Regions from separate parts of the Geodermatophilus sp. SMS 5-13 genome, predicted to be linked through region 1. Evidence: riboswitches for the same ligand, from Rfam matches in the RefSeq annotation. Region 1 holds a riboswitch; each other region holds the start of a gene.

Region 1 (3,643 bases):
GGTAGTGCGGGAGCTTGCGGTCCCAGAGCCGGCTCAGCCCGCCCCGCGGCGGCGCGGGGTCGTCGGCGTTGCGTGGCGGGACGGTCGTGGTCGTCACGGTGTTCCCTTCCCCGGCGACGGTGCCGGGCCCCGAGTGGGAGCACGCCGGGCCGGAGGCCGGCGGTGTGGTGCAGACCACACAGCGGCGCAGGTTATCGACGCGCTGTCAGCACAGTCAACGATCTGTCGAGTCACCCGACGGGTTGTTTCACTGACGCAGCGTCGCGCCGGGACGTCGGCGAGACTGGCCGGGTGCCGACCGCCGTCCCCGCCGCCTTCGTGAGGGCGCACACCCGCCCCGCCACGCCCTCGCTCGTCCCCGAGGTGACGCTGCACGTCGCCGACGACGTCGTGGCGCTCTGGGACGCGATGGAGACCGAGCACGGCCGGCCGGCCGAGCAGCCGCCGTTCTGGGCCGCCGCCTGGCCGGGCGGGCAGGTGCTGGCCCGCTACGTGCTGGACGCGCCGGGGGTCGTCGCCGGGCGCCGCGTGCTCGACCTCGGCTCCGGCAGCGGGCTCGTGGCGATCGCCGCCGTCGCGGCCGGTGCGCGGGAGGTGGTGGCCAGCGAGATCGACCCCTACGGGACGACGGCGATCGCGGTGAACGCCGAGACCAACGGCGCCCGCGGTATCCGCGTGGTGGGCGACGTGCTCGAGGGCCCGCCCCTCGACGTGGACGTCGTCCTCGCGGGGGACGTCTGCTACGACCGTGAGATGACCGAGCGGGTGATGCCCTTCCTCGACGCGTCGCGCGCGGCCGGGGCCGAGGTCTTCATCGGCGACCCGGGCCGGATGTACCTGCCGGTCGAGCGGCTGACCGCCGTCGCGGCCTTCGACGTGCCGGAGACCGAGGGGCCGGGGATCCGCCGGTCGACCGTGTGGCGGCTCGCCTGAGGGGACGGCGCGGTTCCGTTTCGTTCGCTGCTACGCATTCCCGCCGTCGAGAAGTTTCTCCCGCGACACTCATCACCCCACAAATCGTCGGCCGCGGATTGTCACGACTGCATAACGACCTCTACGGTGGAGAGGTCCGGTTCGGCGTCACGTCCCCACCCGGGGAGTCCGAGCGGACGCCGCCGAGTCGCCTTCACGGGCGAGCCGGGGACCCACCGAAGTACTGGGGTGAATCCCGCCGACCGGGCACGTGCCCGTCGCGGGTAGGGCTGCTTCCCGCCCGAATCCGTCAGCTAACTCGGTAGGCGGCTGACGGAAGAAACGGAGAGCCGCCTGATGGCGCGCCCGATCCCCTCCGCACGTTCCCGCAGCGCCCGGCACCGTCGCCTCCGGATGCGCCCGCGCATCTAGACGTTCGCGGCCGTCCGCCCGGACGCCGCCCGCAGGCCCACCGCTCCCGAGCACTCCGCTCGACCGGCTGAACCAGCCGCCTCCCGGTGCGCCCGCGCAGGTCCGGCTCCCCGGCGAACCGCCGTGACCGCTGCCCGCTCATCCGCCGCAGCCCCGCAGCCCGCGACGGGCTCTGCTGCGCCCATACCCCCTCGGAGCACCGCCACTCATGAACCTCCGCAGCACGATCTCCGGCCGCAGCACCGCCCGCCGCCGTCCGCCGTCCTTCACCCGCCGTCCCGCCCTGTACCTCGGCGTCGCCGCCGCGGGTGCGGTCATGGTCAACGTCCTGTTCGGCGCCGACCCGGCGGCCCAGGCCGAGGCCGGGACGGCGGACTCGGTCAGCGTCGCCCAGGAGCTCGGCCTGACCGCCCAGTCCGGCGCTGTCGCCCCCACCGAGAACCTGCAGCCGCTGGAGGACCTCGCCGCCAGCCGCAGCACCCGCGAGGCCGACCAGACCGCGGCGCAGCAGGCCCAGGCCGCCGCCGACCAGGCCGAGCTCGACCGGCAGAAGGCGGAGGCCGAGGCGAAGGCCAAGGCCGAGGCCGAGGCGAAGGCCAAGGCGGAGGCCGAGGCGAAGGCCAAGGCGGACGCCGAGGCCAAGGCCCGCGAGGAGGCCGCGGCGGCCGCGGCGCCGGCGTCGTCCGGGTCCGGGTCCGGGTCCTACCAGGACTACGCGCTGTCCAAGCTCGGCGGCAACAGCTCCGAGTTCTCCTGCCTCGAGAACCTGTGGGGCAAGGAGAGCGGCTGGAACCCGAACGCGCAGAACCGGTCGAGCACCGCGTACGGGATCCCGCAGTTCCTCAACTCGACGTGGGCGAGCACCGGCATCGCCAAGACCTCGGACCCGTACCGCCAGATCGACGCGGGTCTGATCTACATCGACAACCGCTACGGCTCGCCGTGCGGCGCGTGGTCGCACTCGAAGTCCACCGGCTGGTACTGAGCCGACAGCTCTCGCCTGACCTGACCTGACCGAGGGGTCGCCCGTCGCGGGCGGCCCCTCGGCCGCGTTCTGGGACCATGGATCCGTGCGCGGCTGGCTGACGGGACTCGGGATCGCCGTGGCGGTCATGGTCATCAGTTGGGCGGTGCTCATCCTGCTGGCCCGCCGGCTGCCGGAGGGCACCGCCAAGGAGCTGGCCCGGTTCCTGCCCGCCTGCGTCACCACGGCGCGGCGGCTGCGTGCGAACCCGGCCGTGCCGCGGCGGGCCAAGCTGGCGGTCGGCTTCGCCGGCCTGTGGGTGCTCTCGCCGATCGACCTCATCCCCGAGTTCCTGCCGGTCATCGGCCCGCTGGACGACGTCGTCGTCGTCGCCCTGGCGCTGCGCTACGCGGCCCGGCAGGTGCCGCGCGAGGTCCTGCTCGAGGCCTGGCCCGGCGACCGGCGCATCATCGAGCGCCTGCTGGGCACCCCGCGGACGAAGGACGCCCCGACCGACCGAGAGCGGTGACCGTGCCCGACGCCCCGTGGTGGACCAGCGCCGTCGTCTACCAGATCTACCCGCGCTCCTTCCAGGACTCCGACGGCGACGGGATCGGCGACCTCGGCGGAGTGCTGCAGCGGCTGGACCACCTCGCCGACCTCGGCGTCGACGTCCTGTGGCTCTCGCCGGTGTACCCCTCGCCGCAGGCCGACAACGGCTACGACATCTCCGACTACCAGGACGTCGACCCGCTGTTCGGCAGCCTGCCCCAGCTCGACGAGCTGATCGCCGCCCTGCACGCCCGCGGGATCAAGCTGGTCATGGACCTGGTGGTCAACCACACCAGCGACGAGCACCCGTGGTTCGTGGAGTCCCGGTCGGGGCCGGACTCGGCCAAGCGCGACTGGTACTGGTGGCGGCCGCCGCGGGCCGGGCTGGCCGCCGGCGCCCCGGGCGCCGAGCCGACCAACTGGGCGTCGTTCTTCTCCGGGTCGGTCTGGGAGCTCGACGAGGCCAGCGGTGAGTACTACCTGCACCTGTTCGACCGGAAGCAGCCGGACCTCAACTGGGAGAACCCCGAGGTCCGGCACGCGGTCTACGCGATGATGGCGTGGTGGCTCGACCGCGGGGTCGACGGCTTCCGCATGGACGTCATCAACATGATCTCCAAGGACGTCGCCCCCGACGGGCACCTGCACGACGGGCCGCCGATCCCCGGCACCGGCCTCGGTGACGGCTCGTCGTCCTACCTCTGCGGCCCGCGCATCCACGAGTTCCTCCAGGAGATGCACGGGGAGGTGTTCGCCGGGCACGACTCGCGGCTGCTACTGGTC
Region 2 (3,643 bases), 460 kb from region 1:
CGTCGAGCGGGACCCGGCGGGGCACTACTGGCTCGGCCTCGGCATCGCCGCGCTCGGCCGGGGGGTGCGGACCGATCTGCAGGCCGCCGCGCTCCCCCGGCTCAATGCACTGGTCGCCGACCTCGGCATGACCGCGTTCCTCGTCATCCGCTCCGGCGACGAGGCGGTGACCGTCACCAGCGTGGAGCCGCAGGACACCGCGGCGCACGTCGTCTACCGGCCGGGCACCCGGCACCCGGTGGGCCGCGGCGCCCCCGGTCTCGCGCTGCTCATGCCCGAGCCGCCGTCCCCGGACGACCGCGAGGAGCTGCGCGAGGCGCGGCGGGTCGGCTGGGCGGCCTCCCACGGCGAGGTGATCGCCGGGCTGCGCTCCGTCGCCGCCCCGGTGCTGGGCCCCGACGGCGGGGCCCGCGCCGCGCTCGCGGTCGTCTACGTGGACGACAGCGCTGACGTCACGAAGGTCGGGTCCGCGGTGGCCGAGGCGGCGGCGAAGGCGGCCGTCGCCGTCCGCTGAGCAGACCGCTCCCGCAGCGGGCTCCGACGTGCTTGGCTGCTCGCCGTCGCACGGCCGTCGGAGGGAGCCGCAGATGCCCGTCCAGCTCAACCACACCATCGTCGCCGCCCGCGACCGGCACGCGTCGGCCGCCTTCCTCGCCGACCTGCTCGGCCGCAAGCCGCCGACCGACTTCGGCCCGTTCGCGGTCGTCGAGCTCGACAACGGCGTCTCGCTCGACTTCCAGGACGACGAGGTCGCCCAGCCGCGGCACTACGCCTTCCTCGTCTCCGAGGAGGAGTTCGACGAGATCTTCGGCCGCATCCGGGCGCGCGGCCTGGACTACTGGGCCGACCCGTTCGAGCGGCACCCGGGCGAGATCAACACCAACGACGGCGGCCGGGGCGTGTACTGGAAGGACCCGAACGACCACATGCTGGAGATCATCACCGTGCCGTACGGGGGCTGATCCTCAGCGGTAGTTCACGTGGACGTGGTCCATGTGGTTCGCCGTCGCGCTGCCCCGGTCCGACATGCCCTGCCAGGAGCCGCCCGGCGACTGGAGGATCCGCTGCCGGTAGATGATGTACTCCACGCCCAGCTCGTCCCAGTGGTCGATGTGGTACTGGACGATCGCGTTCCCGAGGCCGGTGTCGGACAGCACCATGTAGTCCAGCGCCAGCCCCGACGGGTGCCCGCCCGGGTCGGTCGCGCTGGGGCGGGTGCCGCCGAGGGTGATGCCGCCCGCGCCGGGCACGTTGGAGACCACCGCGTTCGCCGCGGCCTGCACCTGCGGCTTGATGCTGCCCGCGGTGTTCGTGATGTGCGCGGTCGCGGTGACCGCGGTGCCGGCGACCTCGCGGGCCGGCTCCGCGGCGGCAGGGGCAGCCGCGGTATGCGCGGCGGCGGCCTTCGCCTCGGCCTCCGCCTTGGCCTTCGCCTCGGCCTCCGCCTTGGCCTCCGCCTTGGCCTCCGCCTCCGCCTCGGCCTTCTGCCGGTCGAGCTCGGCCTGGTCGGCGGCGGCCTGCGCCTGCTGCGCCGCGGTCTGCTCGGCCTCGCGCGTGCTGCGGCTGGCGGCGAGGTCCGCCAGCGGCTGCAGGTCCTCGGTGGGGGCGGCGACCGTGCCCGACTGGGCGGTCAGGCCGAGCTCCTGGGCGACGCTGACCGACTCCGGGGTCCCGGCCTCGGCCTGGGCCGCCGGGTCCGCGCCGAACAGCACGTTGACCATGAGCGCGCCGGCGGTCGCGACGCCCAGGTACAGGCCCGGGCGGCGGGCGGCGGCGGGCGGGATGAGGCGCGCGCGGCGGGCCCGGCCGGAGGTGGTGGTGCGGGGGTCCATGGGGGACGTGCTCCGTGAGGTGTGGGCGCAGCGGCGCGCGGGCGGCGCGCTGCGAGGGGATGCGGACAGCGGGTCGGCGGCGCGTCCGGGACGCGGCAGGCCGGCGCGGGCCACCGGGGAAGCGGCTGGTCAGCCGGTCGAGCGGGGGTGCTCGGGGTGGTGGGCGCGCGCGGGAGGCGTCAGGGCCGGCCGCCGGCGGTCAGCTCCGCGGGCGCATCCGGCGGTAGCGGGCCGTACCGGGTCGTGCAGCAGCAGATGCAGCAGAAATAGCGCGCGTCATCGGAGCGGCTCTCCGTTTCTTCCGTGAGCCGCCTACCGAGTTAGCTGACGGGTTCGGGCGGGAAGCAGCCCTACCCGCTCCGGACGCAGGCGTCCGTGAGCGGGATTCACCCCAGTACTGCGGTGGGTCCCCGGCTCGCCCGTTGCTCGTTGCCGAACAGTGGGCGACTCGGCGGCGTCCGCTCGGACTCCCCGGGTGGGGACGTGATGACCGGGCGGGCATATTCACCGTAGAGCCGTTATGCAGTCGTGACAATCGGCGGCCGTCGATTCGTCGAGTGATGCACGTCGCGGCGCCCCGCCTTGACGGCGGAGGGGTGCTAGGGGTCGCGGCTCAGCCGGCGTCGGCCCAGGAGGCGACGACGGCGACGTCGAGCGGGAAGTCGACCGGGAAGTCGCCGAACAGCAGCCGGCCGGCCGTCGCCGCCGCGCCGTGCACCGCGTCGAGCACGTCCGGCGCCAGGTCCTCGGGCGTGTGGACGACGACCTCGTCGTGCAGGAAGAACACCAGGTGCGGCCGCTCCTCGACCGGGCCGGTGCCGCCGAGCCGCCACAGCCGGTTGCGCAGGTCGGCCAGCCAGCACAGCGCCCACTCCGCCGCCGTCCCCTGGACGACGAAATTGCGGGTGAACCGCCCCCAGGCGCGGCGGGAGCGGTCCCGCTCCTCCCGTGAGCCGCCGTCGTCGGGCGGCTCACCGAGCTCGACGGCGCGCTCGGCCCACGCGCCGGTGGGCACCGGCGATCCGCGGCCGAGCAGGGTGTGCACGACCGCGCCGCGCTCCCCCGCCCGGGCGGCGTCCTCGACCAGCCCGATCGCCCGCGGGTAGCGGCGGGTCAGCCGCGGCATCATCCGGCCGCTCTCGCCCCGGGTGCCGCCGTACATGGCCCCCAGCACGCCGACCTTGGCCTCCGCCCGGGTGGCGACGGCGCCGGCGGCGACCATGCCCTCGTACAGGTCGGTGGAGCGGGCCGCCTCGGCCAGCGCCGTGTCCGCGCTCATGCCGGCGAGCACCCGCGGCTCGAGCTGGGCGACGTCCGCGACGACGAACCGCCAGCCGGCGTCGGCGATCGCCGCCGGGCGGACCTGGACCGGCACCGACAGCGCTCCCCCGCCGTTGGACGCCCACCGCCCGGTCACCACGCCGCCGGGCACGAACGACGAGCGGAACCGGCCGTCGCGCACCCAGGCGTCCAGCCAGCTCCAGCCGTTGGCCGCCAGCAGCCGCGCCAGCTTCTTGTACTCCAGCAGCGCCGGGACGGCGGGGTGGTCGAGCTGCTCGAGCGTCCACGAGCGGGTGTCGCGCACCGGCAGCCCCGCGGTCTGCAGGGCGCGCAGCAGCTCGCCGGGCGAGTCGGGGTTCAGCTCGGGCGCCCGCAGGGCGGCGCGCACCTGCGCCGCCAGGCCCTCCAGCACCGGGGGCCGCGCACCGGCCGGCGGCCGGGCGCCGAGCAGGTCGGTGAGCAGCCGCTCGTGCACGTCGGCCCGCCACGGCAGGCCGGCGTGCGTCATCTCGGCGGCGACCAGGGCGCCG
Region 3 (3,643 bases), 1.8 Mb from region 1:
AGGCCGCCGGCGGAGGAGTGACCAGGGCGGACGGCGGACCCGAGAGCACCGAGCCGAGGACGGCGGCCACCGCGAGGACGGCGGCGAGCCGCGGGTGCCCCGACAGCGCGAGCGCCAGGACCGCCGAGCCGTAGACGACGACCTTGGTGGCGACGGCGAGCACCGCGACCTGCACCGGCGCGTGCGGGGCGGCGAACAGGCCCCAGAGCACCGCCGCGGCCAGCGGGGCGCCGATGGCGGCCAGCACCCGACCGGTCGTCGTGGTGGACAGCGACCAGGCGCCGACCGCGAGCGCGGCGAGAGCGGCGATCTCTGAGGCGAAGGCCACGGTGGCCCAGGTCCAGTTCCACACGTGCGCCATGATTCCTGCTCCGTTTCGTGATCGACGATCCGATTCGAGAGCAGTGTTCTCGTCGACTGATGGGCTGTCAACCCTCACCCGGGCAGCGCCAGGGTCACGCAGACCACGCGGGCATGGCCGGCGGCGCAGTCGGGCGGCAGCCTCGCCTGGTCCAGCCGCCAGGACTCGAGGACGAGCTCGCGCGCGCCGTCCGGCACGGGGAACGCGACCTGCTGCTCGATCCGGCCGGTGTTGTCCGGCCGCATCGTCGCCGAGTAGACGACCGCCGCGGTCGGCGCGTCGACGATGCGGACCGCGACGGACTGGTTCTCGTCCATGCTCCCGGCGCGGACGGTCAGGGACAGGGTCGCCGGAGGGCCGGGCTGCACGGCGACCTCCGTGATCGACGGATGCCCGGAGAAGTCGGCCGCGCCGGCCGCCGCGAAGATGGCGAACAGCAGGCCCGCGACATAGGCGGCGGACCCGCCGGCCAGCGCAGCCACCTCCATGCGGGCCCCGCGGACCATGAGCGCCAGCAGGCTGAGGCAGACCGCCACCACGGCGGAGACGCCGGCGGCGACCAGCAGTTTGCGCGCGTCCGAGTCGTCGAGGAGCAGGTCGATGCGGTCGCTGTTCACCCCGAACACGGCGAGCAGCCCGCCGACGGCGGCGACGGCGCCGATCAGGGTCGTGGCGACGCGGTCCAGCTTGGGGATGCGCGGATCGGCCTCGCCGGCCGCCGGCGGGACGCCGTCGCCGTCCTCCGCTGCCCGCTGCCCCACCGTGCCCTCCCGGACCTCCGACCGAGCCGCCGGCACCGGATCGTCCTCCCCCGGGCGTCCGCGTGGCCGCCTTCCGGGCGCCGGAACACGACAGAGCCCCCGGCCGCGGGGGAGGCGGCCGGGGGCTCTGCGAGCGTGCGGGTGGGTCAGCCGGCGATGCGCCGCATCGCGGTGATCTTGCCGACGGCGTCGATCGAGGCCACCTTGACCACGTCGCCGGACGTCGGGGCGTGCACCATCTGGCCGTTGCCGATGTAGATGCCGACATGGCTGACCGGGCTGTAGAAGAAGATCAGGTCGCCCGGCTGGAGCTCGCCGCGGGAGACGGCCTGGCCCATCCGGGACTGCTGGAGGCTGGAGTGCGGGACGCTCACGCCGGCGGCCTTGTAGGCGAACAGGACCAGGCCGGAGCAGTCGAACGAGCCGGGGCCGGCGGCCGCCCACACGTAGGGCTTGCCACGCTGGGCCATCGCCGTGTCGACGGCGGTCTGCGCGGCCGTGCTGCTCGCCACGATCGGCCCCGAGGGCAGCGGCTCGGCCCGCTCGGCCCGGCTGGCGCGCTCCCCGCCGTGGCCGGCCAGCTCGGTGGTCGCCTGCCGCTCCTCGGCGGTGAGCCGGCTGAAGTCGGCCTGGTACTCGTCGACCTGCTTCTGCAGATCGGCCTGCTGGGCGGCGACCGCGTCGAAGGTGGCCTGGGCCTCGGTGGCGGCCTTGGCGGCCGTGGCCTGCGCCTGGGCGGCCACCTGGCTGGCCTCGGCGGCCTGGCCGAGGATCTCGTTCTGGTGCGCGGCGACCATGTCCAGCGTCGACATGCGCGCAACGAAGTCGTCGGCCCCGTCGCTGGTCATCAGCGCGGCGAAGCCGTTGAGCCCCTCGCCGGTGAAGGCGCTGCGGGCGATGCCGCGGACCTGCGCCTGCGCGGTGGCGAGCTCGGCTTGCGCCTGGGCCTGGGTGGCCTCGGCGGCGCGGACGGCGTCCTGCTGGGCGGTGAGCGCATCGCGCGCCTCGTTGAACTTCTCGGTCACGACCTCGAGGTCGTGGGCCCGGGCCGCCATGAGCGCGGCGGCCTCCTGCGCGGTGGCGGGGGCGGGCGCGGCCGAGGCCGGCACCGGGACGAACGCGACGCCGATGGCGCCGGCGAGAGTGAGGACCGCACGGCGCGCGGTGATCCGCGGGCGCTGCAGGAGGTTCGGGCGCGGGAAGGACGTCCGAGGGGTCGCCATGGCCTGGCGGCTCTCCATTTCTTCCGAATCAGCCGCCTACCGAGTTAGCTGACGGGTTCGGGCTCAGAAGGCGCCCGGCGGGCCGGCCTGGAGGGCCGGACCTGCTTCACCCCGGTGCTGCGGTGGGTCCCCGGTCCGGCGTCCGCGTCTCGCGCGGTCCACCGGTTCGGCGGCGCCCGGCGGGTGTCACTGAGTAGTGACTCAACGCCCCGACGGACATACAGACGGTAAGCGGATGACCGCCTCATGACAATCACCTGGATGTAATTTGTGCACCTCTTCACAACCGTTTGCGCTTCACAGCGCACGCTGCGTGACGAGCCCGAGCCCGAGCTCCGCGGCGTGTCATGTGAACGTGAACATGGCGACCTGGGCAAACGGCATCCGGGCGGCGGTTACGGTGCGCAGATGCCGCATGCGCGCTACGACGTCGTCGTTGTCGGAGGTGGACACAACGGCCTGACCGCCGCCGCCTACCTGGCCCAGGCCGGCCGGTCGGTGCTGGTGCTGGAGCGCCGGCCGGAGGTGGGCGGGGCCGCCGTCAGCCGGCAGCTGTTCGACGGCGTCGACGTCCGCCTGTCGGCCTACTCCTACCTGGTCAGCCTGCTGCCCGACCGCATCGTGGCGGACCTCGGCCTGGAGCTGACGCTCCTCGACCGGGCGGTCGCCTCCTACACCGCGGTGGCCCGGGGCGGCCGGTCGGTCGGCCTGCTGGTCGAACGGGAGGAGGGCCCGGCCACGGCCGCCTCGTTCCGGGCGCTCACCGGCTCCGATGCCGAGCTGGCCGGCTGGCAGCGGTTCTACGGCCGGCTGGCGACGCTCGCGGAGGACCTGGCGCCCACCCTCACCGAGCCCCTGCTCGCGCCCGGCGAGCTCGCCGGCCGGCTGCGCGACCCCGGGCTCTGGCACGACCTGCGCGAGCGCCCGCTCGCCGAGGTCGTCGCCGACCACCTCGCCGACGACGTCGTCCGCGGGGTGGCGCTCACCGACGGGCTGATCGGCACCTTCGCCGACGTGCACGACGCGGGCAGCGCCGCCGGCCGCTGCTTCCTCTACCACCTGATCGGCAACGGGACCGGGCGCTGGCGGGTGCCGGTCGGCGGCATGGGCGCGGTCACCGGGGCGCTGGCCGCGGCGGCCCGGGCTGCGGGGACCGAGCTGGTCACCCGGGCGACGGTCACGGCGCTGGAGCCCGGCCGGGACGGCGTCACCGTGCACTGGACGAGCGAGGACGGCGACGCCGCGGCCGAGGCCGGGCACGTCGTCGTCGGAGCGGCGCCGACCGTGCTCGCCGAGCT
Region 4 (3,643 bases), 2.6 Mb from region 1:
GGTGCGCTCCGGGCGTGAACTCGGTGATGTTCTCGAAGTCGGTGAAGATGCTCAGGTACACGCCGGCCCGCACCGTGGCGACCCGCAGCTCCGCGAGCACCAGGCGCAGCTGCTCGATCGCCCGGCTGCCGCCGGTGACGCCGTACCCGACGAAGCCGGCCGCCTTGTTCGCCCACTCCGAGTGGAGGAAGTCGATCGCGTTCTTCAGCGACCCGGGGATGCCGTGGTTGTACTCGGGCGTGACGAAGACGAACCCGTCGAAGCGGGCCACCGCACGCGACGCTCACCGACGCCGGGTGGGAGAAGGTCGTGGCCACCGCTCCCGGGCACGTCGCAGCTCGGCGGGGTGGCCGACCGCCTGGCGCCCGGCTTGCCGGGGACGAGGACTGCGCGCCGCCCGCGTGACCCCCCCCGGAAACGACGAACCGCCCCGTCCGCGGAATGCGGGCGGGGCGGTCCGGGGTCGGCGGAAGACCGGTACGGCCTTCCGCGCGGCTCACGCGCCGTAGTTCGTGTGCACGTGGTCCATGTGGTTCTGGGTGGGGCTGCCGCGGTCGGCCATCTGCTTCCAGGAGCCGTTCGGCGAGGTGAGGATCCGCTGCTGCCAGATGATGTACTCGACGCCGAGCTCGTCCCAGTGGGCGACCTGGTAGGTGACGATCGCGTCGCCGAGGGCGCGGTCACCCAGGACCATGTAGTCGATCGCCAGGCCCGACGGGTGGCCGTGCGGGTCGCGCGCGCTGGCCCGGGTGCCGCCGAGGGTGATGGCGTCGGCGCCGGGCACGTTGGAGACGACTGCGTCGGCGGCCGCCTGGGCCCGCGGCTTGATGGCACCAGCGGTGTTGGTGATCTTCGCGGTGCTGCTGGCCGGCGCAGGAGCGGCCTCCGGCGCGGGCGCGGCCTCCGGCGCGGGCGCGGCCTCTGGCGCGGGCGCGGCCGGAGCGGCAGCGGGCGCCGCCTCCACGGGCGCCGCGGCCGGCGCGGTGACGACCGGCGCCGCGGCCTCGGGAGCGGCCTGCGCCGAGCCGGAGGTCAGCAGCACCTGACCCGGGAAGATCAGGTTCGGGTTGCCGCCGATGACGTGGGCGTTGAGCTGGTAGAGCTCGCGCCACGGCTCGCTGTGCGCGGCGGCGATCTTCGCGACCGTGTCGCCACGCTTCACCGTGTAGTCGCCGGCCGGGGCGGCGGCGGTGTCCTTCTCGGCGGCGGCAGTGTCGGCGGCCGGAGCGGGGGGCGCGGCCGGAGCCGGAGCCGGAGCCGGGGCCGCCTCGGCGGCGGCCGCGGTGGTGCCGTCGGTCAGGCGCTTGCCGCAGGTCGGCCACGCGCCGATGCCCTGCCCGGCGAGCACCTCCTCGGCGATCTGGATCTGCTGGGCGGGGGTCGCCAGGTCGGCGCGGGGGGCGAGGTCGGTGCCACCGAAGCCGGCCCAGGTCGACTGGCTGAACTGCAGCCCGCCGAAGTAGCCGTTGCCGGTGTTGATGCTCCAGTTGCCGCCCGACTCGCACTCGGCGACGCCGGTCCAGTCGTGGCTGGTGGCGGCCTGGGCCGGGGAGCTCAGGACGCCGATGCCGACGACGGTGGCGCCGGCGGCGACGGGGGCGCGGGAGATGACCTTCTTGGTGCGGACGTAACGGGGCGCGCGGTGCTTGGGCATGGTGTGAGTGATCTCCGATGACGCCGGCGAGGTGAGCTGTCGGGTTCGGGCGATCGGTGCCCGGCCGCGGTGCGCGGCTTCACCCCGAGGCGCGCGGCCCGAGGCCTGGCGCGCCGTGGAAACGTGGGTCCCCCACCCCTGCCCTGAACTGTTCGGGATGGCAGCCGGTGGGCAGGGTTTGGCGGACCGGCTCCACGCTCTTGTTTAGCTGAGCGCAGCCAAAACGCTACGGCCTGTTATGTGCATTGTCGCCGTGACGCCCGCCACATCCGGTGCCGCCGGCGGGAAAACGCCAGGTGACGACGACGCCGTCCGCCGAAATGCGGATCAGCTCACTGCCGCTGGCGGATCGCGTCGAAGAGCACGTCCTGCAGGTCGGCCGGGTCCTCGGCGGAGTAGGCCGCGCCGCCGGTGGCCTCGGCGATCTGCCGCAGCACGTCGAGGTCGGCGTCCGGGCCCAGGGCCACCCCGATCACCTTCACCGGCCGGTCGGGGTCGGCCTCGGCGCGCAGCGTGTCCAGCAGCTCCGGCAGGCCGACGCTCTGGTCGTCGTCGTCCGCGCCGTCGGTGACGATCAGCACGCTGTTGACCGCGTCCGGGCTGTAGTCGGCCTGCGCCGCCCGGACCGCCGCCAGCGTGGTGTCGTACAACCCGGTGCCGCCGGAGCGCAGCCGGTCGGGCAGCTGGCGCAGTTGCTCGTCGAGGGCGACCCGCTGCGGCCGGCCCTCCACCTGCATGTCCAGCCGGCGGGTCGGCACGACCTCGGCGAAGTCCTGGTCCCCGTCGAGATGGTGGGCGAAGTTCCAGAGCCCGATCGCCGAGGTGTCCGGGATCAGGGTCAGCGCGCTCCTGGCGGCGTCGCTGGCGAGGGTCGCGCGCGTGCTGGTGCCGACCGGCGCCTCCATCGACGTCGACACGTCGAAGACGGCCAGGATCCGGGACGGTGCGGACAGGCTCGCCAGCCGGGCCAGCAGCGCACGGACGTCGGCCGGGTCGAGCGCGATCGCCTCGGGTGCCGCGTCCGGCAGGCCGGCGTCGGCGGCGTGCGACGGTGCGGCGCCCTCCGGGTCGCGGAACCCGGCCCCGCGCGCCCGCTCGGACGCCGCCGCGGAGGTCAGCCGGCCCACGATCGCGTCCACCGCGGCGGCGCTCTCGACCGGGGTCGACGCGACCCGGAGCACCGGGTAGTCCAGCCGAGGGGACCCGTCGCTCGGGTACACGGCGACCAGTTGCGAGTCGCCGGCGGCCGCGGTGGCGGCGTACACCTCCTGCTCGCTCACCGGCACCAGCGGGGCGTCGGCGTCGCCCGCGCCGCCGGCGGCCAGGGCATCGGCGACGCTGACCGCCGGCCCGCGAGCCGCGGCGAGGACCGCCTCGACGATCGCGTTGTCGGCGTCCGTACCGCCGCCGAGCCCGGCCCGCACCGCGCCCAGCGCGGCGATCCCCTCGGCGCTCTCGGCCAGGTCCGGGACGGCGATGGGGTGCTGCGCGGCCAGGGCGGCGGCCCAGGTCGGCGGGGCGTCGGTCCAGCCCAGCGCGTCGGCGGCGGCCCGGCTGGTGGCGAGCACGACCGGCGAATGGGCCAGCGTGCTGGTCATCTCCAGGGCGGCGCCCTCCGGGGCGCGGGCCAGCCACAGCGAGGAGTCGGGCACCCACACGTGGGGCAGCGCCGAGGCCTCGAGCGCGCCGAGGTCGGCGACGGTCTGCAGCGGCTCCTGGGTCTCGACCGCGGCCACCGCGCAGCTGCCGTCGTCCAGCTCCTGCGGGCCGCGCAGCACGTCCCGGGCCAGCGCGCCGAGCTCGGGGGCGACGGTCACCCGGACGGTGCGCTGCCGGCAGTCCCCGCCGGAGGCCACGGCCCACCACACGATCCCGCCGGCCAGCAGCCCGAGGACGGCGACGACGGCCACGACGGCGCGGGGGTGGAACCGGCGGGCGGCGGAGGGATCGGCGTGACGGCCCATGCTCGCTCTCGATCGTGCGGACTCC

What was found. Region 1 has a riboswitch for cyclic di-AMP ahead of AB3388_RS17310 (aggregation-promoting factor C-terminal-like domain-containing protein). Riboswitches for the same ligand answer to the same signal wherever they lie in the genome.
Region 2: another riboswitch for cyclic di-AMP. It lies ahead of AB3388_RS15135 (VldE C-terminal domain-containing protein); the one in region 1 lies ahead of AB3388_RS17310 (aggregation-promoting factor C-terminal-like domain-containing protein).
Region 3: another riboswitch for cyclic di-AMP. It lies ahead of AB3388_RS26305 (C40 family peptidase); the one in region 1 lies ahead of AB3388_RS17310 (aggregation-promoting factor C-terminal-like domain-containing protein).
Region 4: another riboswitch for cyclic di-AMP. It lies ahead of AB3388_RS01345 (LysM peptidoglycan-binding domain-containing protein); the one in region 1 lies ahead of AB3388_RS17310 (aggregation-promoting factor C-terminal-like domain-containing protein).

Annotation. Positions count from the first base shown of each region.
Region 1 is NZ_CP165729.1:3,580,388-3,584,030, reverse strand. It holds gene AB3388_RS17320 (MFS transporter) at 1-97, opposite strand, end outside; gene AB3388_RS17315 (class I SAM-dependent methyltransferase) at 292-933, shown strand; cyclic di-AMP (ydaO/yuaA leader) riboswitch at 1,104-1,256, shown strand; gene AB3388_RS17310 (aggregation-promoting factor C-terminal-like domain-containing protein) at 1,553-2,329, shown strand; gene AB3388_RS17305 (YkvA family protein) at 2,415-2,837, shown strand; gene AB3388_RS17300 (glycoside hydrolase family 13 protein) at 2,834-3,643, shown strand, end outside.
Region 2 is NZ_CP165729.1:3,125,016-3,128,658, forward strand. It holds gene AB3388_RS15125 (IclR family transcriptional regulator) at 1-514, shown strand, start outside; gene AB3388_RS15130 (VOC family protein) at 588-962, shown strand; gene AB3388_RS15135 (VldE C-terminal domain-containing protein) at 966-1,832, opposite strand; cyclic di-AMP (ydaO/yuaA leader) riboswitch at 2,127-2,296, opposite strand; gene AB3388_RS15140 (bifunctional 3'-5' exonuclease/DNA polymerase) at 2,446-3,643, opposite strand, start outside.
Region 3 is NZ_CP165729.1:5,421,337-5,424,979, forward strand. It holds gene AB3388_RS26290 (hypothetical protein) at 1-21, shown strand, start outside; gene AB3388_RS26295 (DUF2568 domain-containing protein) at 1-361, opposite strand, end outside; gene AB3388_RS26300 (hypothetical protein) at 436-1,158, opposite strand; gene AB3388_RS26305 (C40 family peptidase) at 1,269-2,345, opposite strand; cyclic di-AMP (ydaO/yuaA leader) riboswitch at 2,362-2,511, opposite strand; gene AB3388_RS26310 (phytoene desaturase family protein) at 2,754-3,643, shown strand, end outside.
Region 4 is NZ_CP165729.1:280,388-284,030, forward strand. It holds gene AB3388_RS01340 (NADPH-dependent FMN reductase) at 1-271, opposite strand, end outside; gene AB3388_RS01345 (LysM peptidoglycan-binding domain-containing protein) at 497-1,654, opposite strand; cyclic di-AMP (ydaO/yuaA leader) riboswitch at 1,661-1,827, opposite strand; gene AB3388_RS01350 (vWA domain-containing protein) at 1,987-3,618, opposite strand.